2 regions of the Roseomonas sp. USHLN139 genome follow, and region 1 is predicted to be linked to the other one. Evidence: riboswitches for the same ligand, from Rfam matches in the RefSeq annotation. Region 1 holds a riboswitch; the other holds the start of a gene.

Region 1 (15,472 bases):
TACGATCCCGCCTTCTCGACGCTGGGCCGGCTCTATGGCGAGCAGGCGCGGCCGGCGATTACCCATGTCACCCTGTTCGGCGGCTTCGCCAGCACCGTCTGCTGGCCGCTGAGCGCCTTCCTGGTCGAGCATCTCGGCTGGCGCGGCGCCTGCCTGAGCTATGCGGCGATCCACCTGGCGGTGGTGCTGCCGCTCTACCTGGCCGGCATCCCGCGCGAGGCGGCCAGGCCCGCGCCGGCGCCGCAGGCCGCCGCGCCGCGGAGCCGGCGGCAGCCCGGCCCGGGCAGCGCCTTCCTGCTGCTGGCGGCCGGCTTCACCCTGGCGGCGGTAATCATGACCGTGGTCTCGGTCCACCTGCTGACCCTGCTGCAGTCGCAGGGGCTGCCGCTGGCCATGGCGGTGGCGCTGGGCACGCTGATCGGCCCCGCCCAGGTCGGCGCGCGGCTGCTGGAAATGGTCTTCGGCCAGCGGGCGCATCCGATCTGGAGCCTGCTTGCCTCGACCGTGCTGGTGGCGGCCGGCCTCGGGATGCTGGCCGCCGCCGGGCTGGTGGCGCCGGGCGTCGCCGCCGCCGGCATCGTCCTCTACGGCATGGGCAGCGGCATCCGCTCCATCGCCCGCGGCACGGTGCCCCTCGCCCTGTTCGGCCGCGAGGGCTACGCGGTGCTGATGGGGCGCATCGCCATGCCGACCCTCATCGCCCAGGCGGCCTCGCCCTTCCTGGGCGCCTGGCTGCTGGACGGGCTCGGCGCCGCCGCCACGCTGGGCGTGCTGGGCGGCGGCGCCCTGCTCAACATCCTGCTGGTGGCGGCCCTGCTGCCGGCGGCGCGCCGGGGCCGGGCGACGGGGTAGTTACGGGACTGGCCACGGGTGGGGCGACGGCGCCGGACAGGCTGGCCAGGTCCGCCCGCGCCTGGCCTTCCGCCCGCTCCTTGCGCTCGCTGTAGCGGTCGGTCAGCTGGCCGGCGACGCCCCGCGTCAGCAGGGTGAACTTCACCAGCTCCTCCATGACATCGACCACGCGGTCATAGAGCGGGCCCGGCAGCATGCGCCCCGCCGCGTCGAACTGTTCATAGGCCCGGGGCACCGAGGACTGGTTGGGGATGGTGATCATCCGCATCCAGCGGCCGAGCAGGCGCAGGGTATTGACCGCGTTGAAGCTCTGCGAGCCGCCGGAGACCTGCATCACCGCCAGGGTGCGCCCCTGGGTCGGCCGCAGCCCGCGGCTCTCCAGCGGCAGCCAGTCGATCTGGTTCTTCAGGATGCCGGTGACGGCGCCGTGCCGCTCCGGGCTGCACCAGACCTGCCCCTCGGACCACAGCGACGCCTCGCGCAGCGCGGCGACGCGGGGATGCCCGTCCGGCACGCTGTCCGCGAGCGGCAGGTCGCGCGGATCGAAGACCCGCGTCTCGGCGCCGAGATGGCGCAGGATGCGCTCGGCCTCCAGCGTCAGGAAACGGCTGTAGGAGCGCTCGCGCAGCGAGCCGTAGAGCAGCAGGATGCGCGGCGGGTGCGTGGCGCCGCCGGGGCCGAGGCGGGCGGGGTCGGGAAGCGGCAGGTGGTCGGCGGCCAGCTGGGGCAGCGAGGGATCGGGCTCGGCGCGCATCGGGGTCTCCCGGGGGTCAGGATGGGGGCTCGGGAGGGGCGGAGGAATCGCCGCGGCTCAGCCCGGCGCCACCACCGGCAGCCAGAGCGCCAGCGCGGCCAGCACCACCAGCAGCACCGGCGGCGTGATGACCAGGCCGACCTTCATGTACTGGCCCCAGCTGATGGTGGTGCCCTTGCGCGCCAGCACATGCAGCCAGAGCAGCGTCGCCAGGCTGCCGATCGGGGTGAGCTTCGGGCCGAGGTCGCAGCCGATGACATTGGCGTAGATCATCGCCTCGCGGATCGCCGGCGGGATGCCGGCGGCCTGCTCGATGGCCAGCGCCCCCACCAGCACGCCGGGCATGTTGTTCATCACCGAGGAGAGCAGCGCGGCACCGAGGCCGGTGCCCAGGGTGGCGGCCCAGAGCCCGTGCCCGGCAAGCCATTGCAGCGCCGCCGCCAGCTGGCCGGTCAGCCCGGCATTCCGCAGGCCATAGACCACGAGATACATGCCGAGCGAGAAGACGACGATCTGCCAGGGCGCCCCGCCGAGCACCTTGCGGACCGAGACCACGCGGCCGGCGCCGCCGCGGTGCCAGCGCCCGGCCAGCAGCAGCAGCAGCAGGGCGGCGGCGCCGGTCACGGCGGCGACCGGCACGCCGAGCGGCGCCAGCACGAAATAGGCCAGCAGCAGCAGCCCCAGCAGCGGGAAGGCGGCGCGGAACACCAGCGGATCGCGGATAGCGCTGCCCGGCGCCTCCAGCGCGTCCATCCGGTAGCGGGCGGGCAGCTGGCGGCCGTAATAGGCCCAGAGCACCGCCAGCGTCGCCGCCAGCGCCACCAGGTTCACCGGCACCATCACCGCGGCATAGCGGTCGAAGCCGATGCCGAAGTAGTTGGCCGAGACGATGTTGACCAGGTTGGAGATCACCAGCGGCAGGCTGGTGGTGTCGGCGACGAAGCCGCAGGCGATGATGAAGGCCAGGGTGGCGCCGGCCGGGAAGTCCAGCCGGAGCAGGATCGCCATGACGATCGGCGTCAGCAGCAGGGCGGCCCCGTCATTGGCGAAGAAGGCGGCGATGACGGCGCCGAGCAGCACCACCAGCGGGAACAGCCGGCGTCCCCGGCCGCCGCCCCAGCGCGCCACATGCAGCGCCGCCCACTGGAAGAACCCCGCCTCGTCGAGCAGCAGCGAGATGACGATCAGCGCCACGAAGGTGAAGGTGGCATCCCAGACGATTCCCCAGACCACCGGCACGTCGGCCCAGCCGACCACGCCGGTGAGCAGCGCCAGCGCGGCGCCCCCCATGGCGGACCAGCCGATGCCCAGGCCGCGCGGCTGCCAGATGACGAGGACCAGGGTGAGGACGAAGATGGCCAGGGCGGGCATGGGCAAGCACTCGCTGCGGGACGGTCGATGCGGCACCGGCCGCGCCGGCAGGGGGAGAAGGCGGGCGCGGTCAGCCGGGCCGGTGGCCCGCGCCGTCGACCACCGGCGTGCCGTCCTCCTTGGCGAAGGCGCCCTGCTGCGGCCGCGGCAGCAGCTCGAGCACCGCCTCGGAGGGGCGGCAGAGCCGCACGCCCAGGCGGGTCACCACCAGCGGCCGGTTGATCAGGACCGGGTGCTGCAGCATGGCCTCCACCAGGCGCTCATCGGGCAGCGCCGGGTCGTCCAGGCCGAGCTCGGCGCAGAGCGCCTCCTTCTGCCGCAGCAGCGCGCGCGGCGTCAGCCCGGCCCGCTGCAGCAGCTGCAGCAGCATCGCCCGCGAGGGCGGCGTCTTCAGGTACTCGACGACATGCGGCTCGAGGCCGGCATTGCGGATCATCGCCAGGACGTTGCGCGAGGTCCCGCAGGCGGGATTGTGATAGATGACGACATCGTCGGTCATGGGGCGGCCTTCTGCGGCGGACAACAGGGGAGCAGCGCGGCGATCAGCGGCGCGCAGAGCTCGGCGCGCCCGGCGCAGCAATCCTGCGCCAGGAACAGCATCATCGCGCGCAGGCGGTCCAGCTCGGCGCGGTAGAGGATGGCGCGGCCCTGGCGCGCCGGGCGCAGCAGCCCGGCCCGCGCCAGGATGGCGAGATGCGTCGACAGCGTGTTCTGCGGCACCGCCAGATGGCGGGCGATCTCGCCGGCGGGCAGGCCGGCGGGCTCGTGGCGCACCAGCAGGCGGAAGGTCTCCAGGCGCGTGGCCTGTGCCAGCGCGCCCAGGCAGGCGAGAGCCTCTTCGGAATCCATGTATCGAGAATAATCGATGGGAAGAGGCGGTCAAGCGCGGCGCGGCCCTGCCCGGCAGGCCGGCGGCGGTGCGGGGATGACCCCTCGGCGAAGGGCTGTTGACGCATAAAGATATCTTTATGCCAATTGACAGGAATGCCCCGGCTGGTTGAGATGGCGCGGCCGGGCCTCGCCCGACGCGCCGGGACAGCGCGGCGGGACGTGGCGGGACTGCCAAGACGGAGAGACGCATGTCCAACATGACCCGGGTGCCGCCGGTGCTGGAACGCTGGCTGGCCGGCGAGCGCCATGCGCCGCTGCCCGCCCGCGACGCGACGCAGCCGCTGCCGCTGCTGTCCTTCGAGTTCTTCCCGCCGCGCACCGAGGCGCTGGAGCAGCAGCTCTGGTCCTGCATCGGGCGGCTGGCGCCGCTGCGGCCGCGCTTCGTCTCGGTGACCTATGGCGCCGGCGGCACGACGCAGGCGCGCACCCATGCGACGGTGGCCCGGCTGGCGCGCGAGACCGACCTGGTGCCCGCTGCCCACCTGACCTGCGTCGGCGCCACGCGCGCGGCGATCGACGAGGTCGCGCGCGGCTACTGGGAGGCGGGGGTGCGCCATATCGTCGCGCTGCGCGGCGATGCGCCGGCCGGCACCGACTATGCCCCGCACCCGCAGGGCTATGCCTATGCCAGCGACCTGGTCGCGGGGCTCCGGCGGATCGGCGATTTCGAGATCTCGGTCGCCGCCTATCCGGAGGTGCATCCCGGCGCCGCCAGCGCCCAGGCCGATCTCGACAATCTGAAGCGCAAGCTGGATGCCGGGGCGACGCGCGCCATCACCCAGTATTTCTTCGATACCGGCAGCTATCTGCGCTTCCTCGACCGCTGCCTCGCCGCCGGCATCACCGCGCCGATCGTGCCGGGCATCATGCCGGTCTCCAATTTCGCGAACGCCAAGAAATTCTCGGCGATGTGCGGCACCCGCGTGCCGGGCTGGCTCGCCGATCTCTTCGAGGGCACCGACGATGCGCCGGAGATCCGCCGCATCGTCGCCAGCATCGTCGCCGCCGAGCAGGTGCGCACCCTGCAGGCCAACGGCATCGACGAGTTCCATTTCTACACGTTGAACCGGCCGGAACTCACTTTGGCCATCGCGCATGTGCTGGGCGTCAGGGCGCCGGCGCCGCCTCCGCCCGGGTGATGATGTCGGCAAACCGCTGACGCACGCGGGGGGGAAGGCTTTCGGGCACGGCGGCGGCCGAAGGCTTCTCCGTCCCCACCTGCACGAGCATCACCATGCCCATGGCGTAATGCGGGATGCACTGGATGCCGTAGAAGCCGGGCGTGGTGAAGGTGACCTCGATCTCCTCGTTGATGCGGCCGCGGAAGGTCGCCGCGCCCTCCGGCCAGAAGCCAGGGATCGTCGCCGCGTTGTGCGAGACGTTGGTGGCGATGAACTTCACCGTGTCGCCCGGCGCGATCCGCAGGTAGTCGGGCTCATAGACCATGCCACCAGTGTCGTTGCGGTTCAGCATGCGGACCTCGTGCGTCTCGGCCATCGCGGGACGGGCCAGCAGCAGGGTGGCGGCGAGCGCCAGCATCATTCGCATCGGGAACAGCCTTCAGTCGAGCGGTTGGAAACGCAGGATCCGGCTGCCATCCGCCGGATCGGTGAGGAAGCTGGCGCGCACGCCGAAGACGTCGCGCAGCAGGCCGGGCGTCAGGATGTCCGCCGGCCGCCCCAGCGCCACCAGCCGGCCACCCTGCATCACCCCCAGCCGGTCGCAGCCCATCGCCTGGTTCAGGTCGTGCAGCGCGATCACCGTGGTGACGCCGAGCCCCGCCACCAGCCCGAGAATCCCGAGCTGGTGGTGGATGTCGAGATGGTTGGTCGGCTCGTCCAGCAGCAGGATGCGCGGCTGCTGGGCCAGGGCGCGGGCGATGTGCACCCGCTGCCGCTCGCCGCCCGAGAGGGTGATCCAGTCGCGCGCCGCGCGGTCGGCCATCTCGACCACCGCGAGGGCGCGCCGGACGATGGCATCGTCCTCGGGCCCCCAGGGCCGCAGCACGGAGAGGAATGGCGTGCGGCCGAGCTCCACCGCGTCGCGCACGGTGATGCGGTCGGCGGTCTCCGCCTGCTGCTCGACCAGGGCCAGCACCTGCGCCACCTCGCGCCGGCGCAGCGCCGACAGGGGGCGGCCATCGAGTAGCACGCGGCCGGCGCCCGGCGCCAGCACGCCGGCCAGCAGACGCAGCAGCGTCGACTTGCCGGAGCCGTTCGGGCCGATCAGGCCGAGGCGCTCGCCGGGCTCGACGCGCAGCGCGACCCGCTCGACGATGGGCTGGCCGCGGGCCGACCAGGACAGGTTCTCCGCCTCCAGCCTCATCTGACCGGCCTCCGCCGCACCAGGATCAGCGCGAAGACCGGCGCGCCGACCAGCGCGGTGACCACGCCGATCGGCAGCACCTGGCCGGGCACCGCGACGCGCGAGACCACATCGGCGCCGATCAGGAAGACCGCGCCGATCAGGGCGGAGGCCGGCACCAGACGGGCATGCCGGACGCCGACCAGGAAGCGCGCCGCATGCGGCACCACGAGGCCGACGAAGCCCACCGAGCCGACGATGCTGACCATCACCGCGGTGGCGAGCGCGGCCGCCAGGATCAGCAGCGCCTGCACCCGCTTCACCGGCACGCCGAGCGACAGGGCCGACTCGGCGCCGAAGGTGAAGGCGTCCAGCGCGCGCGCCTGCCACAGCCCGGCCAGCGTCACCGCCAGCGCCACCGGCACGGCGGCCCCGACATTGTCCCAGCGCGCGCCGCTGAGATTGCCGAGCAGCCAGAACATGATGCCGCGCGCCTGCTCGGCGCTGGCCGAGCGGGTGATGATGAAGGCGGTCAGCGCGTTGAACAGCTGCGAGCCGGCGATGCCGGCCAGCACGATCTGCCCCGCCGCGCGCGGTCCGGCGCCGCCGCCCGAGGCGCGCGCCAGCAGCGCCACCAGCAGGAAGGCCGAGAGCGCGCCGCCCAGCGCCCCGGCGGAGAGCGACACCGCCCCGGCGCCGAGGCCGGCCACCGTGACCAGCACCGCGCCGGTCGAGGCCCCGGCGGAAATCCCCAGCAGATAGGGCTCCGCCAGCGCGTTGCGCAGCAGCGCCTGCAGGATGACGCCGGAGACCGCGAGCGCAGCGCCGCAGCAGGCGGCGATGATCGCCCGCGTCAGCCGGTAGTTCCAGATGATGCCCTGGTCGATGCGGTCGAGGGCATGGCCCGCATCGAACAGCCGGTTGGCCAGGGTCTGCCAGACGCTGGCCAGCGGGATGGCGGTCTCGCCGATGCAGATGCCGGCCAGGATGGCGGCGGCCAGCACCAGCCCGATCCCGCCGGCCTGCAGGGCGCAGCGGGCCGCCAGCCTGGCGAGCGGCCGCGCCAGCGGGGTCACGGCCGCAGCTGGGCCATGGCCTCGGTCAGCGCCTCCAGCCCGCCGACCAGGCGGATGGTGGCCTGCATGGCATGGGCGTCGAGGATGACGATGCGGCCCTCGCGCACCGCGCGCATCTCCCGCGTCACCGGGTCGCCGCGCAGGAAGGCGAGCTTCTTCTCGACATCGTCGGCGGGGAAGCGGCGGCGGTCCATGCGGGCGATGACGAGAACGGACGGGTTGGCGCGGGCGATGCTCTCCCAGCCGACGGTCGGCCATTCCTCGTCCGACTGCACGACGTTGCGCAGGCCAAGCGTGCGCATCATGTAGCCGGGGATGCCCTTCTGGCCGGCCATGTAGGGGTCCATGTCCAGGTCGGCGCTGGAGAACCAGAAGGCGGCCGAGGCATCGGCCAGCCGCAGCGCCCGGGCGCGCGCCACGGCGGCCGCCTCGCGGGCGCGCAGATCGGCGACCAGCCTGGCGCCCTCGGCCTGGCGGTCGAAGATGGCGGCCAGCTGCTCGATGCCCTTGTAGATGGTGGCCGTGGTGAAGGGCGCCGTGCGGGTGCCGTCGGCGCCGACCAGGTTGTTCTTGCCCTCGCAGTCGGAGGGCATGATGTAGGTCGGCACGCCGAGCTCATGGAATTGCGGCCGGGTGCCGACCACGCCCTGGGCGCCGATCATCCATTCGAACTGGGTGGCGACCAGGCCGGGACGCCTGTTGATGACGGATTCGAAGCTCGGCGCGTTGTTGTCGAGCCGTGGCACGCGGTCGTTCTGCGCGGCGAATTCCGGCAGCACCGCGTTGAACCAGAGCGAGGTGCCGGCCATGCGCTCGCCGAGGCCGAGCGCATAGAGCGTCTCGGTCGCCGCCTGGCCGATGGTCACCACGTTGCGCGGCGCCGCCGGGAAGCGCAGCGTCTGGCCGCAATTCTCGACGGTCAGCGGATAGCCCGTGGATTGCGCGACGGCGGGCGCGCCGGCCAGCAGCGCGGCGCCGAGGCCCAGCGAGAAGACGCCAGGCAGGAAGAGGCCGCGACGCGCGCGGCCCTGCGGATAACGCATAGAAAAATCCTCCCCGGACACCCCGCCGGATGGGCTGTTGCACGATGCCGGCAGGTCTCCTGACTGGCGGGTCGACGCCCTCTCCGGCCTTCCCGGGATGGCTCCCAGTGGCGTGTTCGGAGCAGGCTCGCCGCCTACAGTTGCGGGGGCAGTTCCGGTTCGGGGCCCTGGCGGACCCCAGCGGATTCCCTTTTGATTCCTCTCGGAAACCGGCGCCGCCTGTCTAGCCGACGGCGCGGCGGGCCGGCAAGCGCGGGCGCGGCATCTCGGGCAGGATGGCGTCGCGCAGGGCCTGCAGCACCGGCGGCAGCGGGCCGGGGCCGAAGGGATCGGCCACCTCCACCGGGCGGCGGTCCTGCATGACGTAGCTGCGGTCGGCGAAGCCGCGCAGCAGCCGCAGGTCATGGGTGATGAACAGGAAGGCCATGCCGTGCTGTTCGCGCAGGCGCTTCAACAGGGCCAGCACCGTCGCCTGGGTCTCCAGGTCCAGGCTGTTCACCGCCTCGTCCAGCACCACCAGCCGTGGCCGCGTCGCCAGCGCGCGGGCGATGCAGAGCCGCTGCAGCTGGCCGCCGCTCATCCGGTGCGCCGGGCGGTCGAGCAGCGCGGCCGGCAGGTCGACCTCGGCCAGCAGCGCGGCGACGCGGTCGCGGCTGGCCTCGCCGCGGACGGTCAGCGGCTCGGCGACCACCTCATAGCCGGTGAAGCGCGGGCTGGTGGCGGCCTGCGGGTCCTGGAAGACCGCCTGGAGGGCGCGGCGGGTGTCCGGCGCCATGCGGCCCCGCGCATCGGTCAGCGGCGCGCCGTCGACCAGGATGCGGCCGGCATCGGGCCGTTCCAGCCCCAGCACCAGCCGGCCCAGCGTGCTCTTGCCCGAGCCGGTGGGGCCGAGCAGCGCCACGCATTCGCCGGCGCCGATGGTCAGCGTCGCGCCTTCCAGCACCGGGTGGCGGCGGCGTCGCGCAAAGATGCCGCCCTGGCGATAGGCGTGGTGGACGTCGTCGAGCCGCAGCAGCGTCATGCGTAGAGCGCCCGGTGCGCCGCGACCAGCGCCTGGGCGCGCGGATGCGCCGGGTCCTCGAACAGGCTTGTGGCGGATTGCAGCTCGACGATGCGGCCCTGGTCCATCACCGCCACCGTGTCGGCCAGGCGGGCGATAACCGAGAGATCATGGGTCACCAGCAGCAGGCCGATGCCGCGGCGCTGCACCAGCCCCTCCAGCAGGTCGAGCAGCCGGGCCTGCACCACCAAATCGAGATCGGTGGTCGGCTCGTCGGCCAGCAGGAACAGCGGGTCGCGCGCCAAAGCGAGGGCCAGCATCACCCGCTGCAGCATCCCGCCGCTGAGCTGCGAGGGGTAGAGCGGCGCGATCTCCCCCGGCCGCTCGAAGCCGACCTCGGCCAGCAGGGCCTGCATCTTCTCGCGCGCCGGGGCGCCGCGCAGCCCGTCGCAGGCGAAGGTCTCGAGGAAGTGGCGGCCGATGCTGACCAGCGGGTTAAAGCCGCCGCGCGGCGCCTGCTGCACCAGCCCGACGGTGCGGCCGCGCAGCGAGGCCGGCTCGACCGGCTGGCTGTCGAGCGCCACCAGCCCGGCGACCCGCCTGACCCCCGGCGGCAGCAGGTCGAGGATGGCCAGCGTCGTCAGGCTCTTGCCGCCGCCGCTGGGGCCGACCAGGCCGAGCACACGGCCGCGGCGCAGCGTCAGGCTGACATCGCGCACCAGCGCATGCCCGCCGTCATGCAGGTGCAGCGCGAGGAGGGAGAGGCTGCGCGGGCTCAATGCAGGTGGTCCGGCATGCCGGGGTCCAGCCGGTCGCGCAGCGCGTCGCCCAGCAGGTTGCAGCCCAGCACGGTCAGCAGGATGGCGGCGCCGGGCAGCAGCACCAGCAGCGGCGCCGCGCGGAAGAAGGGCCGCGCGTCGTTGATCATGATGCCCCATTCGGCGGCCGGCGGCGCCAGGCCGAGGCCCAGGAAGGAAAGTCCCGCCACATGCAGCATCCAGTGGCCGAGATCGAGGCTGGCCAGCACCGCCAGCGGCCCGGCCAGCGCCGGCAGCAGGTGGCGCCGCGCGATGGCCAGGCGCGACAGCCCGGCGATGCGGGCGGCGGCGATATGGTCGCGGCTCCGCAGCGACAGGGTGACGCCGCGCACCAGCCGCGCATACCAGGCCCAGTGGGAGAGCGCGATGGCGACGACGACATTGGTCAGGCCGGTGCCCAGCGCGCCGATCATGAACAGCGCCAGCACCAGGGTCGGCACCGTCATGAAGGCATCGCAGAGCCGCATCAGCACCGCATCCACCACGCCCCCCGCCAGCCCCGCCAGCAGGCCGACCGCGCAGCCGAAGCTCAGCACCAGCAGCAGGATCATCCCCACCGCACCGAACGAGGCCCGCGCACCCCACAGGAGCCGGGACAGCATGTCGCGGCCGAGATGGTCGGTGCCCAGCCAATGCGCGGCCGAGGGCGGCTGCAGCCGGCCGGGCAGGTCGGTCAGCGTCGGATCATAGGGCGCGATCCAGGGGGCGAGCGCCGCCGCCAGCAGCAGCAGCGCGACCAGCCCGGCGGCGGCCGGGATGACGAGGCGCTTCATGCCGCGCCCTCCAGCCGGATGCGCGGGTCGAGCCAGGCATAGGCGATATCGACCACCAGGTTGCAGAGCACGAAGATGGTGGTCATCACCAGGACGAAGCCCTGCAGCACCGGATAGTCGCGGTTGGCGATGGCGGCCAGCGCATAGCGGCCAAGGCCGGGCCAGCCGAAGACGCTTTCCACCACCATCGCGCCGCCCATCAGCTCGCCCAGATGCAGGCCGATGGCGGTCAGCGGCGGCAGCAGCGCGTTCAGCATGACGTGCCGCCCGATCAGAATCCGCCGCGGCAGGCCGCGGGCGCGGGCGAAGCGCAGATGCGGCTCGCCGAGCACGCCGAGCACCGAGGCGCGCACCAGCCGCAGCATGACGCAGGCCGACATGGTGGCGGTGGCCAGCGCCGGCAGGATGATGCTGGAGGGCCCGTCGCGGCCGATCGCCGGCAGCCAGCCGAGCGTGACGGCGAAGACCAGCACGAAGAGGAACCCCAGCCAGAAATTCGGCAGCGACACGCCGAGGAAGGAGATCGCCCGCGTCAGCTGGTCCGGCCAGCGGTCGCGGTGCAGCGCCGCCCAGAGGCCAAGCGGCACGCCCAGCGCGATGGTCACCAGCATCGCCGTGCCCGCCAGCTGCAGGGTCGCCGGCAGGTAATGCGCGATCTCCTCCAGCACCGGCCGCCCGGTGAACCAGGAGTCGCCCAGATTGCCGCGCAGCGCCCCGGCCAGCCAGGCGAGGTATTGCGCCGGGATCGACCGATCGAGGCCGAGCTCGGCGCGCGCCAGGGCGAGCGCGGCATCGGTCGGCGGGATCTGCGCCAGGCGCAGATAGTCCAGCGCCGGATCGCCGCGGCCGAGCCGCAGCATGGCGAAGAAGCCGAAGGACAGGAACAGCAGCAGCGGCAGCAGGCTGGCCAGCCGGCGCAGGGCGAAGCGCAGCATCGGGTCAGACGCGCCCGATCAGCTCGAAGGGAATGTCGGTCTGCGTCGCGCCGAACGGCACCCTGCCGAGTTCCCGGCGATGGACGATCTTGTTGGTCAGGAAGGAGACCGGGAAATACACCGCCTGCTCGTGCAGGGTGGTCAGCAGCCAGCGGTATTCCCCGGCCCGCGCCGTCTCGTCGGTGGTGGTCAGCACGCCGGTGATGCGGCGGTCGATCTCTGCCTTCATCGCCAGGCCGCGCTGCGCCTGGTAGTCGGCATGCGCCGGCGCCCGCATCGAGCCCATGAAGGCATGCGGGTCATAGGGCGCGCCCCAGGTATCGCCGAAGATCATGCCGAATTCGCCGGAACGCTGGCGGCCCTGATAGGTGCCGGCATCCTCGCCGATCAGTTTTCCTTCGATGCCGATCCGGGCGAGGTCGCCCTGGATCGCCTCGGCCAGCGCCTTCTGCAGCGCGTCGCTGCCGGTGAAGCAGAGGTCGAGGCTGAGCGCCCTGCCCTCGCGCATCCGCACCCGGCCGCCGGCGGGCAGCCGCCAGCCCGCCGCCTCCAGCCGGGCGATGGCGGCGGCGCGGTCGAAGGCGGGGGCGCGCAGGCCGAGATCGGTATAGGGGAAATTCGTGGCGAACAGCGTCTCGGCCGCCGGCTCGCTGTCGAGCAGGACGTGTTTCACCAGCGCGGCGCGGTCGATGCCCTGGGCGATGGCCTGGCGGACGGCAAGGTCATCGGTCGGGAAGCGGGCGGAATTCACCGCCAGCAGCCGTGTCGCCAGCGGCGGCGAGACGGCGGTGACGAAGCGCCGGTCGGCGGCGAAGCGGCGGAAGCTGTCGCCATCCAGCTGGTCGGTGCCATAGGCCAGGTCGATCTCGCCGGCTTCGAGCGCCAGCGCCCGCGCATTGCTGTCGCCCACCACCCGCACCAGCACCTCCTCCAGCGCCGGCGGCGCGCCCCAGTAATGCGGGTTGCGGCGGAACAGGTCGTGCCGGCCGCGGCTGGTCTCGGCCAGCAGCCAGGGGCCGGTGCCGATCGGCGCCGCCAGGCTGCCATCCGGCCGCAGCGCCGCCGGCGAGGCGAAGCGCAGCGGCCGCGGCAGGGCGAGTTCCGGCAGGGCCGGATAATAGGCGCCCTTCAGCCGCAGCCGCACGGTCATCGGATCGAACGCCTCGACGCCCTCGATCCGCTCGACCAGCGCCAGCCAGGCGTGACGCGGGCGGTTGGCCAGCACCGCCTCGACATTGGCGACCACCGCCGCCGCGTCGAAGGGCGTGCCGTCGGAGAAGCGCACGCCCGGCCGCAGCGCGAAGCGCCAGCTGCGGCCATCCGGCTCCAGTTCCCAGGAGGTCGCCAGGCCAGGCGCCAGGCCGCCGCCCTCGACATAGCGCACCAGTGGCTCGTAGAGCATGGCTTGCGCATACATCTGGTTCGGCGAATAGAGATGCGGATGCAGCGGCCCGGCATGGCTGGGCCAGGAGAAGACCAGCCGCTTCCCGGCCGGCTGCGCGCGCGCTGTCCCGGCGGTCGGTACCGCCAGAGAGGTTGCCAGGGCGGGTGTCGCCAGGAGGGGCAGGCTTTGCAGCAGGCGGCGACGCAGCATCCGGCGGGTTCCTCGATCCGGCGCGTATGCTAATTTCGGCGAAACGTCATATCAACAGGCGGAATCGGACCGGCATGCAGCGGATCACCATCACCCTGGACGAGGATCTGCTGCAGGCGGTCGATGCCGCCTCGCCGCCCGGCGGCAACCGCTCGGAGACCATCCGCGACCTGCTCCGCGCCGGGCTGCGCCAGGCCGAGGCGGAGCGCCCGCCGGAAGGCCGCTGCGCCGCCGCCATCGCCTATGTCTACGACCACCACCGGCGCGAGCTGCCGGAACGGCTGACCAGCGCCTTCCACGACCATCACGACCTGTCGGTGGCGACGCTGCATGTGCATCTCGACCACCACAACTGCCTGGAGGTCGCCGTGCTGAAGGGCGAGGGCGCCGAGATCCGCCGCTTCGCCGAGGCCGTGACCGGCCAGCGCGGCGTCCGCCACGGCCGCCTGCTGGTGGTGGCGCCGGATACGATGGGCCACCACCACCACGGGGAATGAGGCCGCAACTTTCCTTCGGCGTGCCGAGCGGCTAGTCAGCCGCCCGCCGAACTGCCTCGGCCTGCACAGGATTGTTTGTCAATGCGTCCGTTCCACCTGGCCTTCCCCGTCTCCGACCTGGAGGCCACCCGCCACTTCTATGCCGAGGTCATGGGCTGCGCGATCGGCCGCGAGAGCCCGGGCAAGTGGATCGACTTCGATCTCTATGGCCACCAGATGTCGGCGCACCTGCTGCCCGACGCGCCGCGCGCCCCGGTGCGCGGCGGCGTCGACGGCGATGCCGTGCCGATCCCGCATTTCGGCGTGGTGCTCGACATGCCGGCCTGGCGCGAGCTGGCCGCGCGGCTCGAGGCCGAGCCCTCCACCGTCTGGTGCCTGAAGCCGAAGATCCGCTTCGAGGGCCAGCCGGGCGAGCAGGCGACGCTCTTCGTCCTCGACCCCTCCGGCAATGCGCTGGAGTTCAAGGGCTTCACCGACGACGCGGCGATCTTCGCGGCGCAGCCGGCGCTCGCCGCCGTCTGATCAGGCGCCCGGCAGCGCCGCCGGCTGCTCGTCCTTCAGGGCGACGCCGGTCAGGCGGCGCTGCCGCGCCTCGGTCATCAGCCAGGCCAGCTTGGCCGAGGCCGCCTGGTAGGACAGCCCGCCCGAGAGGTGGATGTTCGAGATGCAGTTGCGGGCAGCATCCCGGAGCCCTGGCTTCGGCCCCCAGGTCAGGTAGACGCCGAGGCTGTCGGCCACCGACAGGCCCGGCCGCTCGCCGATCAGCATCACCGCCAGCTCCGCCCCGAGCGCCGCGCCGATCTCGTCGCTCAGCGCCACGCGCGCGCCGGTCGCCACCACCACCGGCGCCAGCTTCCAGCCCGGCAGCCTGGCGACCGTCGCCTCCCAGAGCGGCACGGCATGGCGCTGCACGGCGGTGGCCGAGAGCCCGTCGGCGATGATGAAGACCGCGTCCCACTGCCCCGCCGGCAGCGCGGCGCGGCTGTCCTCGGCCAGCCTCCGGCCGAGATCGGGGCGGCGCAGATAGAGGCCGCGCTCCACCGCCCGGCTCTGCACGAGATGGTGCGGCGTGCCGCCCAGCCCGGCCAGGATGGCCGGGATGTCGAGCGGCGCATGCACCGCGTCGCGCGCCCGGGCATGCGCCAGCTGGAAGGCCAGCACCGCCTGCAGCGGCGGCGCGTCGCCGGCGCGGCCCAGGCCGATGCGGGCCGGCGTCGCCTGGCGCAGCCGCGCCCAAGGGTCGGTGGCGGGGTCGGTGGCAGGATTGGCAGGGGTGTCGGTGGTCATCGTCCGGCTCCGCTGTCGCAGGAGCGCCAGCTTGCCGCAGCCGGCTTGCCGGGACCAGGGGCCGGGGCCAGGATCATGCCCCGATCAGCACGAGGCCCCGCCATGTATGCCAGCATTCGCGGCACCAGGATCTTCTTCGATATCGAGGGCGCCGGGCTGGTGCCCGACGGCCCGGCCATGCGGCAGCGGCCGGTGGCCTTCATCCTGCACGGCGGACCGGGCGGCGACCATAGCGGCTTCAAGCCGGCCTTCTCGCCCTTGGCCGCGCGGATGCAGC
Region 2 (15,472 bases), on a different contig from region 1:
AGCAACGCAGCTTAGCCCCTCCATAACCTTCAGCGAGCATATCCGCCGCGGCCTCCTGCCGCCCATCACCTGAATCCAGCGGCCCGCGGCCGCCAAAGACGGAGGGCCCTTCCGTGCGCCACACCGGATCCGCCACCCCGAATGCCGACTTCCACGAACCCGCCCCCTATGGCCGTGTCGCCATCATCGGCGGCGGCGCCTGGGGCACCGCCCTGGCCCTGGCCGCCGAACGCGCCGGGCGCCGCACCAGCCTCTGGCTGCGCGAGGCCGAGGCGGCGGCGCAGATCGCCCGCACCCGCCACAACCCCTTCCTGCCCGGCCACCGCCTGCCCGAGTCGATCGCCGCCACCACCGACCTGGCGGCCGCGCTGCGCGGCGCCGAGCTCGCCGTGCTGGTGGTGCCCTCGCAGCATCTGCGCGGCATCGCCACCCGGGTCGAGGCGCTGCTGCCCGAAGGCGTCCCCGTCACCCTCTGCGCCAAGGGGATCGAGGCCGATACCGGCGCGCTGATGACCCAGGTCATCGCCGAGGAGATGCCGGGCCGGCCGCAGGCGGTGCTGTCCGGCCCCTCCTTCGCTGCGGAAGTCGCCGAGGATCAGCCGACCGCCGTCACCATCGCCGCCCCCGCCGGGCCGGACGGGATCTTCGCCGAGGGCCATCCGGCCGCGCGCATCGCGGTGACCTTCGCCAGCCGGCATTTCCGCCCCTATCTCTCCGACGACCCGGTCGGCGTCGAGGTCAGCGGCGCGGTGAAGAATGTCCTCGCCGTGGCCTCTGGCATCATCGACGGGCGCGGCATGGGCGCGAATCCGCGCGCCGCCCTGCTGGCGCGGGGCCTGGCCGAGATCAGCCGGCTGTCGGTGGCGCTCGGCGGCCGCGCCGAGACGGTGCTGGGCCTGTCGGGCGCCGGCGACGTGATCCTGACCTGCTCCTCGACGAAATCGCGGAACTTCTCCTTCGGCCAGGCGATCGGCGCCGGGCGCGCGCCGGACACCGCCCGCGGCGCGGTGGTGGAAGGCGTGGTGAATGCGCGTTCCGTCCTGGCGCTGGCCCAGAAGCGCGGCGTCGCCATGCCGATCTGCGAGGCGGTGGACCGCGTCGTGCATCACGGCCTGCCGGTGGAGCGCGCCATCGCCGCCCTGCTGACCGGCCCGCTGCGCGCCGAGCCGCGCGCCCTGGAGCACCGCGCCAGCATCGCCCATCCGGCGACGGAAGCGCCGCGCCAGGAAAGGGTCTTCGCATGAAGGGCCCGCTGAACCTGGTGCTGGCCACCGACCTGGACGGCACCTTCCTGGGCGGCAGCGAGGCCGAGCGCCGCGCGCTCTACCGGGAGCTCGAGGCCCGCGACGACGTGCTGCTGATCTTCGTCACCGGCCGCGACCGCGACTTCATCCGCCAGCTGGTCGAGACCCCCGGCATGCCGCGGCCGCGCTACATCATCGGCGATGTCGGCACCTCGGTCTTCGACGGCGAGACTTTCCTGCCGATTCCGACGCTGGAGGCCGAGATCGTTTCACGCTGGAACGATGCCGGCGCCCGGGTGCGGGAGATGCTGTCGGCGGAGCCCGGGCTGCGCCCGCAGCCCACCCCCTTCCGCCACCGCGTCAGCTACTACTACGACCCGGAGCAGCTGCAGCCACGCACCGTCGCGCGCATCGAGGCGGCCGGCTTCGACTGCGTCCTCTCGGCCGACACCTATCTCGACGTGCTGCCGCGCGGCATCGCCAAGGGCCCGACCCTGCTGCGGCTGGTGCATGCCCTGGGCCTGCCGGCCGACCGCGTGCTGACCGCCGGCGACACCATGAACGACCTGTCGCTGTTCCAGACCGGGCTGAAGGGCGTCGCCGTCGGCAATGCCGAGCCGCGGCTGCTCGCCGCGCTGGACGCCCTGCCGCCCGACCAGGCGCGGCTGGTCCACCGCCCCCGCGCGGATGGCGCCGCCGGCATCGCCGACGCCATCCGTCATTTTTCCCTGCTGCCGGAGGCCGTGGCATGAGCAACGCCGTCCCGAACAAGTCGTCCCTGGTCATCGTCTATCACCGCCAGCCCTATGAGGAGGTGGTGGAGAACGGCCAGACCGTGTTCCGCCCGAACCGCAGCCCGAACGGCATCGTGCCGACGCTGAAATCCTTCTTCCGCCGCACCGCCCCGGGCGCCGGCGCCTGGGTCGCCTGGAAGCTGGCCAGGCCCGGCGAGAGCTTCGAGCGCGCCGTGCATATCGACGACGTCAATGGCGGCTACACCGTCTCCCGCCTCGGGCTGACGGCGGAGGAGGTCGAGAGCTTCTACCACGTCACCTCGAAGGAGGCGCTGTGGCCGGTGCTGCATTCCTTCCCCTCGCTGTTCCACTACGACAACGCCGATTGGGATACCTTCCGCGCAGTGAACCGCAAGTTTGCGGAAGCGGCGGCGGCCCAGGCCGAGGACGACGCGGTCATCTGGGTGCATGACTACAATCTCTGGCTGGTGCCGGCCTATCTGCGCCAGCTGAAGCCGCGGGCGCGCATCGCCTTCTTCCACCACACGCCCTTCCCGGCGGCGGATGTCTTCAACATCCTGCCCTGGCGGCGCGAGATCCTGGACAGCCTGCTGGCCTGCGACCTGGTCGGCTTCCACATCCCGCGCTACGCCCGCAACTTCGCCGAGCTGGCGCGCGCCCTCGCCGGCGCCGAGATCGCCGAGACCCGGCCCGTCGACCCGGCCTTCGCCGCCCCCGGCCAGGCCCTGTCCGAGCCGGACATGCCGACGCTGCTGCGCCAGGGCGGCCGCCGCATCCGCCTGGACAGCGCCCCCGTCGGCACCGATGCCGCGCTGATCGGCAGCGTCGTCGAGCGCCCTGCGAGCCGCGCCCAGCAGCAGGAGATCCGCGAGGGGCTGTCCGGCCGCCGCATGATCATGGCGGTCGGCCGCACCGACTACACCAAGGGGATGATCGAGGCGCTGCAGGGCTTCGAGCGCCTGCTGGAACGCCGCCCCGCGCTGATCGGCGAGGTGAAGCTGGTGGCGACCTCGGTGCGCGCCGCGGCGCAGATGAAGGTCTACGAGGACACCCAGCGCGACATCGAGGCGCTGGCCGGCCGCATCAACGGCCGCTTCTCCAAGCTGGACTGGACGCCGGTGGTGCTGTTCAGCAACTCGATCCCCTTCGAGACCCTGCTGTCCTACTACAACGTCGCCGATATCTGCCTGACCACGCCGCTGCGCGACGGGCTGAACCTGGTAGCCAAGGAATTCGTCGCCGCCAAGCGCGGCAGCCCCGGCTCGCTGATCCTGTCGGAATTCGCCGGCTGCGCGGTGGAGCTGCCGCAGGCGGTGCTGACCAACCCTTACTCCAAGCGCAATCTGGACCGCGCGCTGGACGAGGCGCTGGACATGCCCGCCGCCGAGGCCGCCGCCCGCATGCAGGCGATGGAGAAGGCCGTCCACGACTGCGACATCGCCTGCTGGGCGGATCACATCTTTGGCGAGTTCGAGGCGATCGGGTTCGAGAGCCGCTCGGCGGCGGTGGCTGCCTGAAGGCAGGAACAGGCTGGGGGAATGAATTCCCCCAGACCCCCTTCTTTCTTCTGAGATGACTGCCGTGTCCAGGTGGCGACGGCAGGCGAAATGGCCAGTCGACAGCGCGACCTGCAGGGGCGCGCTGTTGTCATGTTCTGCCTTCAGGCTTTCGCGACGCTCCGGGGGAAGCGCCGGTCAGCCAGGGGCCGTTCCCTGGCCCAGCTACCGCCCTTCCTTCGCCAGCCGCAGGCATTGCACCAGCCGGGGCGCCCCGCCGCGGAGGCGCTCCTCGCGGTAGAGGCGGGCGGTGCGCTCGGCGAGGCTTTCGGGGCGCGCCAGGTTCTTCAGGCTTTGCATCAGCAGGGTCATGGCCGGGGGTCCATCGGGTTGCGCTGATGGAGAAACGCCGCGGCGGGGCTCGCAGTTTGCTGCTCCCGCAACCGTCATCTCGCTTTGGAAAGAGCCAGCAGCGAGTCGATCTTCAGATGCTGCTCGAAGTGCGCGGCCAGGGCATCGAGGGTGGCCTCGATCTCCGCCTCGTGCCGGCGCGGGGCAGCACGGGCGCCGAGTCGCGCCAGCCAGGCGGCGCGCTGGGCGTCATCGGCGAAGAAGCCGTGGACATAGGTGCCGGCGACCCGGCCATCGGCCGAACCCGCGCCATCCAGCCGGCCATCCTCGAGGCGCAGCAGCGGGCGGGCCGTGTCGGGGCCGGTGGTGCGGCCGATATGCATCTCGTAGCCGGCGAAGGGCAGATTGTCGGCGAGGCTCTGCCCGCGCGCCGGGGAGAGCTGCTTCCGGCCGGCCAGCACCGTCTCGACCTGCAGCAGGCCGAGGCCGGGGACGCTGCCCGGCGGCCCCTCGGCGCCCTCCGGGTCGTCGATGCGGGTGCCGAGCATCTGGTAGCCGCCGCAGATGCCCAGGATCCGGCCGCCACGGCGGTGATGCGCCAGGATGTCGATATCCCAGCCCTCGGCCCGCAGCGCCGCCAGGTCGGCGATGGTGGCCTTGGAGCCCGGCAGGATCACCAGGTCGGTATCACCCGGCAGCGGCATGCCGGGGCGCAGCATGATCAGCTCGACGCCCGGCTCGGCGGCCAGCGGGTCGAGGTCGTCGAAATTGGCGATTCGCGGCAGCAGGGGGACGGCGATGCGGCAACCACCCCCCGCCCGCCGTGGCAGATGGTCCAGCAGGTCCTGCGCGTCCTCGGCCGGCAGGCGGCGGGCGGCGTCGAAGAAGGGCACCAGCCCGCAATCGAGCCAGCCGGTGGCCTGGGCGATGGTCGCCATGCCCTCCGCGAACAGGCTGGCATCGCCGCGCATCCGGTTGACGATGAAGCCACGGATCAGCGCGGCATCCTCGGGCGCGACGACATGCTTCGTCCCCACCAGCGCGGCGATCACCCCGCCGCGGTCGATATCACCGACCAGCACCACCGGCGTCCCCGTCGCCCGGGCAAAGCCCATATTGGCGATGTCGCCGGCACGGAGGTTGACCTCCGACGCACTGCCGGCGCCCTCCACCAGGACGATGTCGGCCTCCGCCTGGAGCCGGGAAAAACTCTCCAGCACGAAGGGCATCAGCGACGGCTTCATCGCCTGGTAGTCGCGGGCGCGGGCCGTCGCATGCACGCGGCCCTGCACCACCACCTGGCTGCCGGTCTCGCTCTGCGGCTTCAGCAGCACCGGGTTCATGTGGACGCTGGGCGCCACGCCGGCAGCCCGCGCCTGCAGCGCCTGGGCGCGGCCGATCTCGCCGCCATCGGCGGTGACGGCGGCGTTGTTCGACATGTTCTGCGGCTTGAACGGCCGCACCACCAGCCCGCGCCGGGTCAGCGCGCGCGCCAGCCCGGCCACCAGCAGCGACTTCCCCACCGAGGAGCCGGTGCCCTGGAACATCAGCGCCGCGCCGCGCATGGTCAGAACTCGATGCCTTCCTGCGCCTTCACCCCGGCGGCGAAATGGTGCTTGCGCGGCAGCATCTCGGTGACCAGGTCGGCCGCCTCCATCAGCGCCGTCGGCGCGTTGCGGCCGGTGACCACGACATGCAGCATCGGCGGCCGGTCCATCAGCCCGTCGATCACCTCCTGCAAAGGCAGGTAGTCGTAGCGCAGCGCGATGCAGAGCTCGTCCAGCACCAGCAGGCCAAGCCCCGCCTCGGCCTTCAGAGCCATCGCCTTGTCCCAGGCGCGGCGGCAGGCGGCGACGTCGCGCGCGCGGTCCTGGGTCTCCCAGGTGAAGCCCTCGCCCATGCTGTGCCATTCGAGGCCCGGCATGGCCTCCAGCAGCGGCCGCTCGCCGGTGCTCCAGGCGCCCTTGATGAACTGCACCACGCCGACCCGGCGGCCGCGCCCCAGCATGCGCAGCGCCAGGCCGAAGGCGGCGGTCGACTTGCCCTTGCCGGCGCCGGTATGGACCATCAGCAGGCCCTTCTCGACCGTCTTGGACGCGACCTCGGCATCCTGCACGGCCTTGCGCTTCGCCATCTTGTCGCGATGGCGGTCGGCCTCCTCGGTCATGCTTCCCCCTTCATCACCAGCGGCAAGCCGGCCGCCACGAAATGCACCTGCGCCGCCCGGGCCGCCAGCCGCTGGTTCAGCAGCCCGGCCTGGTCGCGGAAGGCGCGGGCCAGCTTGTTGTCGGGCACGATGCCCAGCCCCACCTCGTTGGCCACCAGCACGGTGGGCGCGGCGCGGCGGTCCAGCGCCGCCTCCAGGGCGGCGGTCGCGGCGGCGACGTCATGCTCGCCCAGCATCAGGTTGGTCAGCCAGAGCGTCAGGCAATCCACCAGCGCCGGCCGGTCCGCCGCCTGCTCCAGGGCGCCCGGCAGGTCCAGCGGCGCGCCGATCGTCGCCCAGCGCGCATCCCGCCGCGCCTGGTGCTGCGCGATGCGCTCGCGCATCTCACCGTCCCAGGCCTCGGCGGTGGCGATATAGGCCCAGGGGGCCGGATGCCGCGCCAGCAGCGCCTCCGCATGGCGGGACTTTCCGGAACGGGCGCCGCCGAGGATCAGGGTGAAAGCCATGCGGCCGGGGTAGAAGGTCGCAAAGGCAAGCGGAAGGCCAGGGGGAACGAATTCCCCCTGGACCCCCTTCTTTTTTCTGCGGTGACTGCCGTGTCCAGGTGGCGACGAGGGGCGAAACGGCCCGGTCGCAGCGCAACCTTCGAGGATGCGCCATGGCGCCCCGCCGGGACGCCATGGTGTCGCCTGGGGTGAGGTGCTGCCGGCCAAACGGCCAACAGAACAGAAAAATCCCGGGGAATCATTCCCCTGGCCTTCAGACCGCCTTGCGCGCCTGCCCCATGAACACGCCCACCTCGGCGCTGAGGCGCTCGGCCTCCCCCGACAGCCCCACCGCCGAGTCGCGCATCTCCGTCGCGGCCCGGTCGGTCTGGCTGGCGGCGAGCCGCACCGCCTCGATGTTGCGGGCCACTTCCGCGGTGCCCTCGGCCGATTGCTGGACGCTGCGGGCGATCTCGGCGGTGGCGGCGCTCTGCTGCTCCACCGCGGCGGCGATGGCGGTGGCGACCTCGTCGGTCTCGCGCACCGTCGCGCCGATGTTGTTGATCGCCTCGATCGCCTCGGCCAGCGCCTGCTGCATGGCGCCGATCTGCTGGGTGATCTGGTCGGTCGCGCGCGCCGTCTGGTTGGCCAGGCTCTTCACCTCGCCGGCGACCACGGCGAAGCCCTTGCCCGCTTCGCCCGCACGGGCGGCTTCAATCGTGGCGTTCAGCGCCAGCAGGTTGGTCTGCGCGGCGATGCCGTTGATCAGCTGCACCACCTCGCCGACCTGCTGGGCGGCGCCGTTCAGCCCGGCCACCGTGCCATTGGTCTGCTCCACCGCGCCCACCGCCGAGCGGGCGATCTGCGAGGCGCGGCCGACCTGGCGGGTGATCTCCGCCACCGAGGAGGAGAGCTGGCGGGCGGCCACCGCCACGTTCTGCGAGCTGGCCTCGGCCTGGTGGGTGGCGGCGGCGGCGGCCTCGGCGCGGGCGCTGGTCTGCTCGGCGGTGCCCGACATCGCCTCGGCATTGCCGCGCAGCGTGGTCGCCGCCGTCGCGACATTGGCGATGACGCCGCCGACCCCGCGCTCGAAACCGTCGGCGAAGGTGCCGAACTCGGCCGCCTTGGCCTCCATCAGCCCGGCGCCGGCATTCAGGTCGCGCGCGGCGGTGCGGAAGCTGCCCGGCAGGCCGCGCAGCAGCACCTTGCGGTAGTAGCGGCCGGAGGTGGCCGCGCGCATGGCGCCGGCGGATTCGCGGACGAAGGCGTCGGTGATGTCCAGCATGGCGTTCACCGCGCCCTGCAGCCGGCCCAGCGGGCCCGGTGCGCGCAGCTCCAGCACCCGCGCCTCGAGCTCGCCCAGGGCGGCCGCCTCGCAGACCGCGGCGGCGCGCAGCATGGCCGCCTGCTGGCGCGCCAGCGCGAGGCCGGTCCAGCCGGTGGCGGCGAGCGTGGCGAGCGCGGGGGCGAGCGCCACCCAGCCGCCCTCGCCCAGGGTCAGGCCGGCCAGGGTCGCGCCGGCGCCGAGCGCGGTCGCGCCCAGCGGCAGCCGGGGATCAGAGAGAAAAGACGAAGCGTTCATAGCTCACCCCCTGCTGGGCCAGGAGCTGCTGCAGCGCCGTGCCGCCCTGCTGCATGCCCTGCTTGCGGTCGGGGCTCGCGGCCTCGGCGCGCAGCAGCTGCTGGTAGATCGGCTGGATGCGGGCCACCTGCGCCGGGTCCGGCCTGCGGCGGTTGGAATGGTAGCCGATGACGGTGCCACGGGCGTCGCGGGTCGGCGTCGCATGGGCGAAGACCCAGTAGTGGTCGCCATCCGCCGCCAGGTTCAGCACGTAGCCGAAAAATTCCTCGCCCTTCAGCAGCGTGTCCCAGAACAGCTTGAAGACGCAGCGCGGCATGTCGGGGTGGCGCACCAGGCTGTGCGGCGCCCCGATCACTTCCCGCGGCGTATATTTGGAAACACGCATAAAGACGTCGTTGGCGTAGAGGATGCGGCCCTTGGGGTCCGTCTTGGTGACGATCAGTTCTTCCTCGCCCAGCGGGGCTTCCCGACCGGTCGGGGTCACTTTTTTTCTGGACATCTGCCTGGGATGCTTTCGCGTCGTCTTTGATCTGCCGGGCGGACCATAGGCGAAGAATTGTTAACCATTTCCTAGACGGATCTTTGGCGGAGGCCCGCCCGCCGGCGGCCGGGCGGCGCGTTTGACACCCGGGCGCGCCGCCGCCTAGGACAGGATCGATGGTCCTTCCGAAGGGAAGGTGAAAAGGGAACGCGGTTCCCGGGGTGGCCCGCCAGGGCGGCTCTGCAATCCGCGGCTGCCCCCGCAACTGTGTGCGGAGAGCGCCTGGCCGACATGCCACTGGGGGTTTCCCTGGGAAGGCCGGCCCGGCGCGTTCGATCCGTGAGCCAGGAGACCTGCCATCGCCAGCGGATCGTGCCACCGGGCGGGGTGCCTCGGGACGGCAGCGGGATGCCGGGAGCGAATCCCGGCATGTCGACCCGGCTCGTCATGGCCCGGGCGGTCGATGCACCTCATGCGGTCCCCTGCGGGCCGCCGCGACAGGTGCCCGATGCGCGACGTCCCGCCGCTCCTTCCTGCCCGCTCCGCCCCGCCGGTCCGCCGGAATCGCGGCCCTGCAACCCGCAGCCGGGGCTTGGCGTTAGCGCCGGCGATGTGGCCTGCGCACGAGGTCGTGAGGGGACCGGGCGCGCGGGTCGGCTTTGGCGGGGGGATTCCGCATGGGCGGGACCATACGATTCGCGGCGGTGCTGCTGGCCGCCCTGCTGCTGGCCGGCGGCGGGCGCTGGTATGCCTATGTGACCAACAGCAGCAGCCCCTACGACGAGGTGGGCACGGCGCTGAACGGCTACATGCCGGCGCCGCTGCGCGGCTGGGGCTGCGGCAGGCTGCGCGCCAGCTTTCCGGGCGCCAACATGCCCCCGCTGGGCTGCCAGCGGCCCGACCAGCCGAACAGCTGGCGGGACGTCTGATCCTTCGGTCCGTGCTGCGCGGCGGTGCCGCGCATGGCTGACCTCCCCGTCCTGACCGCCCTCCCTGTCCTCACCGTCTGCACCAGCTGCCGCGCCGGCCAGACCCTGGCCGAGGGCCAGACGCCGCCCGGCCGGCTGCTGCACGACGCCCTGGCCGAGGCGCTGGGCGCGCATCCCGCGCCGCCGCTGGCGCTGCGCGGCGTCGCCTGCATGGCCGCCTGCAGCCGCGGCTGCACCGCCGCCATCGCCGCGCCGGGCAAGTGGACCTATCTGCTGGGCGGGCTCGGCCAGGACCAGGTGGACGACCTGCTGACCTATGCCGCCGCCTATGCCGCGCATGCCAGCGGGGCGCTGCTGCCCTCCCGCCGGCCCGAATCGCTGCGCGGCGCGGTGATCGCGCGGCTGCCCGACCTGACCGAACCCCCCGCCAAGGACACCGCCGCATGAGCGACCTGCAGAAGATCCCGGCCACCATCGTCACCGGCTTCCTCGGCGCCGGGAAGACCACCCTGGTGCGCCACCTGATGCAGCATGCCGGCGGCCGCCGCATCGCCATCATCGTCAACGAGTTCGGCAGCCTCGGCATCGACGGCGACACGCTGAAGAATTGCGGCATCCCCGGCTGCGAGGAGGAGAACATCGTCGAGCTGGCGAATGGCTGCCTCTGCTGCACCGTCGCCGACGACTTCCTGCCCACCATGCAGGCGCTGATCGAGCGGCCGAACCCGCCCGAGCACATCCTGATCGAGACCTCGGGCCTGGCCCTGCCGAAGCCGCTGATCAAGGCCTTCAACTGGCCCGGCATCCGCTCCCGCGTCACCGTCGACGGGGTGGTCACCGTGGTCGACGGCCCGGCGGTGGCCGAGGGCCGCTTCGCCGACGACCCGGAGGCGGTGGCGGCGCAGCGCGCCGAGGACCCCTCGCTCGACCACGACAACCCGCTGGCCGAGGTCTATGAGGACCAGATCAATGCCGCCGACCTGGTGGTGGTGAACAAGGCCGACCTGCTGGATGCGGCGGCGCTGGCGGCGCTGCGCCAGGAGATCGCCGCCCGGCTGCCGCGCGCGGTGAAGGTGGTGGCGACGCGCGAAGGCGCGCTGGAGCCGGCGGTGCTGCTCGGCCTCAACGCCGCCGCCGAGGACGACCTGGCCGCCCGCCCCTCGCACCACGATGCCGAGGATGGCGCGCACGAGCATGACGATTTCGATTCCATGCTGCTGGTGATGCCGGAGTTCCCCTCCCCCGAGGCGCTGATGGCCCGCCTGCAGGCGGCGGCCGAGGCGCATGACATCCTGCGCCTGAAGGGCTTCGTCCGGATCGCCGGCAAGAAGGCGCGGCTGGCGGTGCAGGGCGTCGGCCGCCGCTTCCGCCACAGCTACGACACCGACTGGGTCGACAACCGCGAAGGCCATCTGGTGGTCATCGGCGAGACCCATATGGACCGCGAGGCCATCGCCAAGATGATTCTAGGCTAAGCTGGCACGACGTCCGCCCGCCCATCGAGGCGGGCGGCCAGGACAGAAAAATGCATCTGGTGGTTCGCGAGCGGCGGGGGCTGGACGAGGTCGAGGGCGTGGTCGAGCTCGGCCAGGCCCCGGCCGACCTCATCTTCCTGTCTTTTGCCGACAGCGATCTGGGCGCGGCCGCCGTCGCCTGGCAGGGCCTTGCCGTCCCGCGGCCGAGCCTGCGCCTGGCCAATCTGGCGCAGCTGGCGCATCCCATGTCGGTCGACCTCTATGCCGAGGCGACCCTGGCAGAAAGCCGCTGCCTCGTGGTGCGGCTGCTGGGCGGCCTCGACTACTGGCGCTACGGCGCCGAGGAAGTTTCTGCTCTGGCCCGGCGCGAGGGCATCCCGCTCGCCCTGCTGCCCGGCGACGGCCGCGCCGATCCCCGGCTTGCTGCCCTGTCCACCATGCCGGAGGCGATCCTGGCGCGGCTGGACGGGCTGTTCTCGGCCGGCGGCCCGGAGAATGTCGCGGCGGCGCTGCGCCTCGCGCGGCATGCGGCGGGGCTCGGCCCGGATGACGGCGCCACACCGGCCCCGCTGCCGCTGGCCGGCGAGCACGGGCTCGGCGCCGAGGAGGCCGCCCCCAACGCGGTGATCCTGTTCTACCGCTCGCATCTGCTGGCCGGCGACATCGCGCCGGTGCTGGCGCTGGCGGCGGCGCTGCGGGCGCGCGGGCTGCGGGTGCGCGGCCTGTTCGTGGCCAGCCTGAAGGAGCCCTCCGGCGCTGGCCTGGTGTCGGATCGCCTGGCCGCCTGGCAGCCGCGCGTGGTGCTGAACGCCACCGGCTTCGCCGCCCGCCAGGACGGCGTCTCGCCGCTGGAGGCCGCCGGGGCGCCGGTGCTGCAATTGCTGCTGTCCTCCTCGCCGCGCGACCTCTGGCAGGGCTCGAGCCGCGGGCTGTCGCAGACCGACCTGGCGATGCAGGTGGTGCTGCCGGAGCTGGATGGCCGGCTGCTGACCGGCGCCATCGGCTTCAAGGCCCCCGCCGCCGCGATCGAGGGCCTCGGCTATCTTCCCCAGCGGTCGCAGCCGGATGAAGGGGGCGTGGCGCTCGCCGCCGAGCGGGCGCTGGGCTGGGCGCGGCTGGCCGGGCTGCCGCGCGGCGAGCGGCGCGTCGCGGTGCTGCTGTCCGACTATCCGGCGGTGGGCGGGCAGGCCGGCCATGCCGTCGGCCTCGATTCCTTCGCCAGCCTGTCGGCGCTGCTCGGCGATCTGCGCGAGGCCGGCTACGATCTCGGCGGGGCGCCGCTGCCCGCAAGCCTGGCGAAGCCGCTGACGGAGGCCGCGCCGGCGCCCTTCCTGTCGCTGGCCGACTACGAACGGAAATTCGCGGCACTGCCGGCGCCGCTGCGCGAGGCGGTCACCGCCGCCTGGGGCCTACCGGCCGGCGATCCTGCGCTGCACGGAGAGACATTCGTCCAGCGGCATCTGCGAATGGGAAAAACGGTCATCGCGGTGCAGCCGGATCGCGGCAGCGCGCTGGACCGCAGCGCCGGCTACCACGATCCCGACACGCCGCCGCGCCATGGCTTCATCGCCTTCTATCTCTGGCTGCGCGGCCAGGCCGATGCGCTGGTCCATCTCGGCACCCATGGCACGCTGGAATGGCTGCCCGGCAAGGCGGCGGCGCTGTCGGAAAGCTGCGCGCCGCAGGCGCTGCTGGGCGGGCTGCCGATGCTCTATCCCTTCATCGTCAACAATCCGGGCGAGGCCGCCATGGCCAAGCGCCGGCTGGGCGCGGTGACCATCGGCCATCTGACGCCGCCGCTGCGCGCCGCCGGCCACCATGGCGCGGCCTCCGAGCTGGAGCGGCTGATCGACGATTATGCCGCCGCCGACGGCCTCGACCGCCGCCGCACTGCCCTGCTCCGCCGCGACATCCTGGAGCGCGCCGCTGCCGCCGGGCTGCTGGACGAAGGAAACATCCCGCGCGACCTGCCGGAGGAGGAGACGCTGGCCCGGCTGGATGCCTGGCTCTGCGACGTGAAGGAGATGCAGATCCGCGACGGGCTGCATGTCTTCGGCCGCGCCCCTGATCCCGACCGTGCCGCGCTGCTGGAACAGACCATCGCCGCCGGCGCGCCGGGCTTCGACCGTGCCGCCCTGTCCGCCAGCCCGGCGGCCGAGCGCGATGCCGTCCTGGCGGGCCTCGATGGCCGCTTCGTCGCCCCCGGCCCGGCCGGCGCCCCCAGCCGCGGCCGCGCCGATGTGCTGCCGACGGGAAGGAATCTCTTCGCCATCGACCCGCGCGGCGTGCCGACCCGGGCCGCCCTGGTGCTGGCCGGCAAGGCCGCCGAGGAGCTGCTGCGCCGCCACCGGCAGGAGCAGGGCGACTGGCCGCGGCGCATGGTGATCGACCTCTGGGGCAGCGCGAGTTTGCGCACAGGCGGCGAGGAACTGGCGCTCGCCCTGCTGCTGCTCGGCGCCAAGCCGGTCTGGGACGAGGCCTCCGGCCGCGTCACCGGCATCGAGATCCTGCCACTGGCCGAGCTCGACCGGCCGCGCATCGACGTGACGCTGCGCATTTCCGGCCTGTTCCGCGATGCCTTCGCGGCGCAGATCTCTCTGTTCGATGAGGCTGTCCGCGCCATCGCCGCGCGCGACGAATCCGCCGAATGGAACCCGCTGGCCGAGGCGGCGCGCGGGCTGCAGGGCGCCGCCCAGCGCCTGGCCACCGCCCGCATCTTCGGCGCCGCCCCCGGCAGCTACGGCACCGGGCTGGAGGACCGGCTGGCCAGCGGCCGCTGGGACGACCGCGCCGCGCTGGGCCGCGCCTGGCTGGAAGGCTCCGCCACCGCCTTCGGCAAGGGGCTGGAGACCGCCGCCCCCGAGGCGCTGGCGGCGCGCGTCGCCGCCGCCGATGCCTTCCTGCATGCCCAGGACCATGCCGAGATCGATCTGCTCGAGAGCCCCGACTACGCCGCCCATGCGGGGGGCTTCGCCGCCGCCGCGGCGCTGCTGGGGGGTTCCCCGGTGCTCTACCACGCCGACACGGCGACGCCGGACCGGCCGAAGCTGCGGCGCGTGGAAGAAGAAATCGCCCGCACCATCCGCGGCCGCGCCGCCAACCCGGCCTGGATCGCCGGGATGCGGCGGCACGGCTATCGCGGCGCCGCCGAGATCGCCCGCTCGATCGAGGCGCTGCATGGTTTCGCCGCGACGCTGGGCCAGCGCTTCGACCGGCAGTTCGACCTGCTGTTCAGCGCCACACTGGGCGATGCCGAGACCCGCGACTTCCTGGCCCGCGAGAACCCCGCGGCCCTGGCGGCGCTGCGGAAGCGTTTTTCGGAAGCCCGCGACCGCGGGCTCTGGCATCCGCGCCGCAACGATGTCGCCGAAAGCCTGGACGGATGAGCGCGGTGAAGGGCTGGTGCCCCAGCCTCTTCGCGCCGATGCTGTCGGGCGACGGGCATCTGCTGCGGGTCCGACCGTTCTCCGCCCGCCTCTCGGCGGCGCAGGCGCGCGGCATCGCGGCGCTGGCGCCGGGCGCGATCGAGCTGACCAACCGCGGCAATCTGCAGCTGCGCGGCCTCGCCGCGGATCAGCTGGAGCCGGTGGCGCAGGCGCTGCTGGCCGCCGGCCTCGCCTGGCCCGATCCGGCGGAGGAGGGGCGGCGCAACCTCTGCACCCCGCCGCTGCCCTTCGACGATCGCGGCTGGATCGCCGTGCTGGAAGCCCTGCTGCGGGGGGCCACCGGCCTGGCGGCGAAGTTCGGCATCGCGCTGGACAGGCCGGACCAGCCCGGGCCTGATTCGGATATCCGCGTGACGCTGGGGGATGGCGCCGTCTGCCGGCTGCAGTCCGGCGATGCCGCCGCCCCCGCCACGCCGGCCAGCGTCGCGGCGCTGGTCCGGAACTTCGCCGCCACCGGCCACAAGCGGATGCGCGACGCGGTGGCGGCGCAGGGCGCCGGCTTCCTGCTGGCCGCCGCCGGGATGACGCCCTGCCCCGACGCCGCCCCGCCCGGCCCGCCGCGCGCCCTGCTGGGGCCGCTGGAGCAGGCCTTCGGCATGGCGCCCCGCTTCGGCGTGCTGGCGCCGGCCGATCTCGTCACCCTGGCGGCGCTCGCCGAACGGCATGGCGATGGCTGGATCCGCGTCGCCCCCACCCGCTCGCTGCTGATCGCCGGGGTGTCCAATCCCGAGGCCATCGCCCTGCCCCCACCCTGGATCACAACCGAACAGAATCCATGGCGGCGGGTGGTGGCCTGCCCCGGCCTCGACGGCTGCGCCAGCGGCGAGGCGGCGACGCGGCGCGATGCCGAAACCCTGATGGCCCAGGGCTGGCAGCCGCCGCCGGGCTTGCTGCATCTCTCGGGTTGCGCCAAAGGCTGCGCCCATCCCGCGGCTGCCGCGGCGGTGCTGGTCGGCCAGGCGGGGCGCTATGCGCTGGTCCGCCAGGGCCGCGCCGGCGACCCGCCGCTACGCCAGGGATTGACCCTGGCCGAGGCGGCGGCGGAGCTGGACCAGCGATGA

Evidence for each region. Region 1 has a riboswitch for cobalamin ahead of WFI16_RS16940 (ABC transporter substrate-binding protein). Riboswitches for the same ligand answer to the same signal wherever they lie in the genome.
Region 2: another riboswitch for cobalamin. It lies ahead of WFI16_RS22165 (hypothetical protein); the one in region 1 lies ahead of WFI16_RS16940 (ABC transporter substrate-binding protein).

Annotation. Positions count from the first base shown of each region.
Region 1 covers NZ_JBBCWY010000006.1:37,389-52,860, forward strand. The annotation lists gene WFI16_RS16895 (MFS transporter) at 1-852, shown strand, start outside; gene arsH (arsenical resistance protein ArsH) at 791-1,606, opposite strand; gene WFI16_RS16905 (arsenic transporter) at 1,664-2,977, opposite strand; gene arsC (arsenate reductase (glutaredoxin)) at 3,048-3,476, opposite strand; gene WFI16_RS16915 (ArsR/SmtB family transcription factor) at 3,473-3,826, opposite strand; gene metF (methylenetetrahydrofolate reductase [NAD(P)H]) at 4,066-5,007, shown strand; gene WFI16_RS16925 (pseudoazurin) at 4,976-5,416, opposite strand; gene WFI16_RS16930 (ABC transporter ATP-binding protein) at 5,429-6,193, opposite strand; gene WFI16_RS16935 (FecCD family ABC transporter permease) at 6,190-7,248, opposite strand; gene WFI16_RS16940 (ABC transporter substrate-binding protein) at 7,245-8,291, opposite strand; cobalamin riboswitch at 8,324-8,520, opposite strand; gene WFI16_RS16945 (ABC transporter ATP-binding protein) at 8,515-9,312, opposite strand; gene WFI16_RS16950 (ATP-binding cassette domain-containing protein) at 9,309-10,070, opposite strand; gene nikC (nickel ABC transporter permease subunit NikC) at 10,067-10,882, opposite strand; gene nikB (nickel ABC transporter permease subunit NikB) at 10,879-11,817, opposite strand; gene nikA (nickel ABC transporter substrate-binding protein) at 11,822-13,411, opposite strand; gene nikR (nickel-responsive transcriptional regulator NikR) at 13,486-13,908, shown strand; gene WFI16_RS16975 (VOC family protein) at 13,990-14,430, shown strand; gene eutC (ethanolamine ammonia-lyase subunit EutC) at 14,431-15,195, opposite strand; gene WFI16_RS16985 (alpha/beta fold hydrolase) at 15,298-15,472, shown strand, end outside.
Region 2 covers NZ_JBBCWY010000010.1:21,052-36,523, forward strand. The annotation lists gene WFI16_RS22120 (NAD(P)H-dependent glycerol-3-phosphate dehydrogenase) at 114-1,244, shown strand; gene WFI16_RS22125 (HAD-IIB family hydrolase) at 1,241-1,996, shown strand; gene ggpS (glucosylglycerol-phosphate synthase) at 1,993-3,516, shown strand; gene WFI16_RS22135 (hypothetical protein) at 3,721-3,867, opposite strand; gene WFI16_RS22140 (cobyric acid synthase) at 3,942-5,411, opposite strand; gene cobO (cob(I)yrinic acid a,c-diamide adenosyltransferase) at 5,414-6,013, opposite strand; gene cobU (bifunctional adenosylcobinamide kinase/adenosylcobinamide-phosphate guanylyltransferase) at 6,010-6,519, opposite strand; gene WFI16_RS22155 (methyl-accepting chemotaxis protein) at 6,773-8,080, opposite strand; gene WFI16_RS22160 (PAS domain-containing protein) at 8,055-8,564, opposite strand; cobalamin riboswitch at 8,722-8,936, shown strand; gene WFI16_RS22165 (hypothetical protein) at 9,239-9,490, shown strand; gene WFI16_RS22170 (DUF1636 domain-containing protein) at 9,524-9,937, shown strand; gene cobW (cobalamin biosynthesis protein CobW) at 9,934-10,965, shown strand; gene cobN (cobaltochelatase subunit CobN) at 11,016-14,351, shown strand; gene WFI16_RS22185 (hypothetical protein) at 14,348-15,472, shown strand; gene WFI16_RS22190 (precorrin-8X methylmutase) at 15,469-15,472, shown strand, end outside.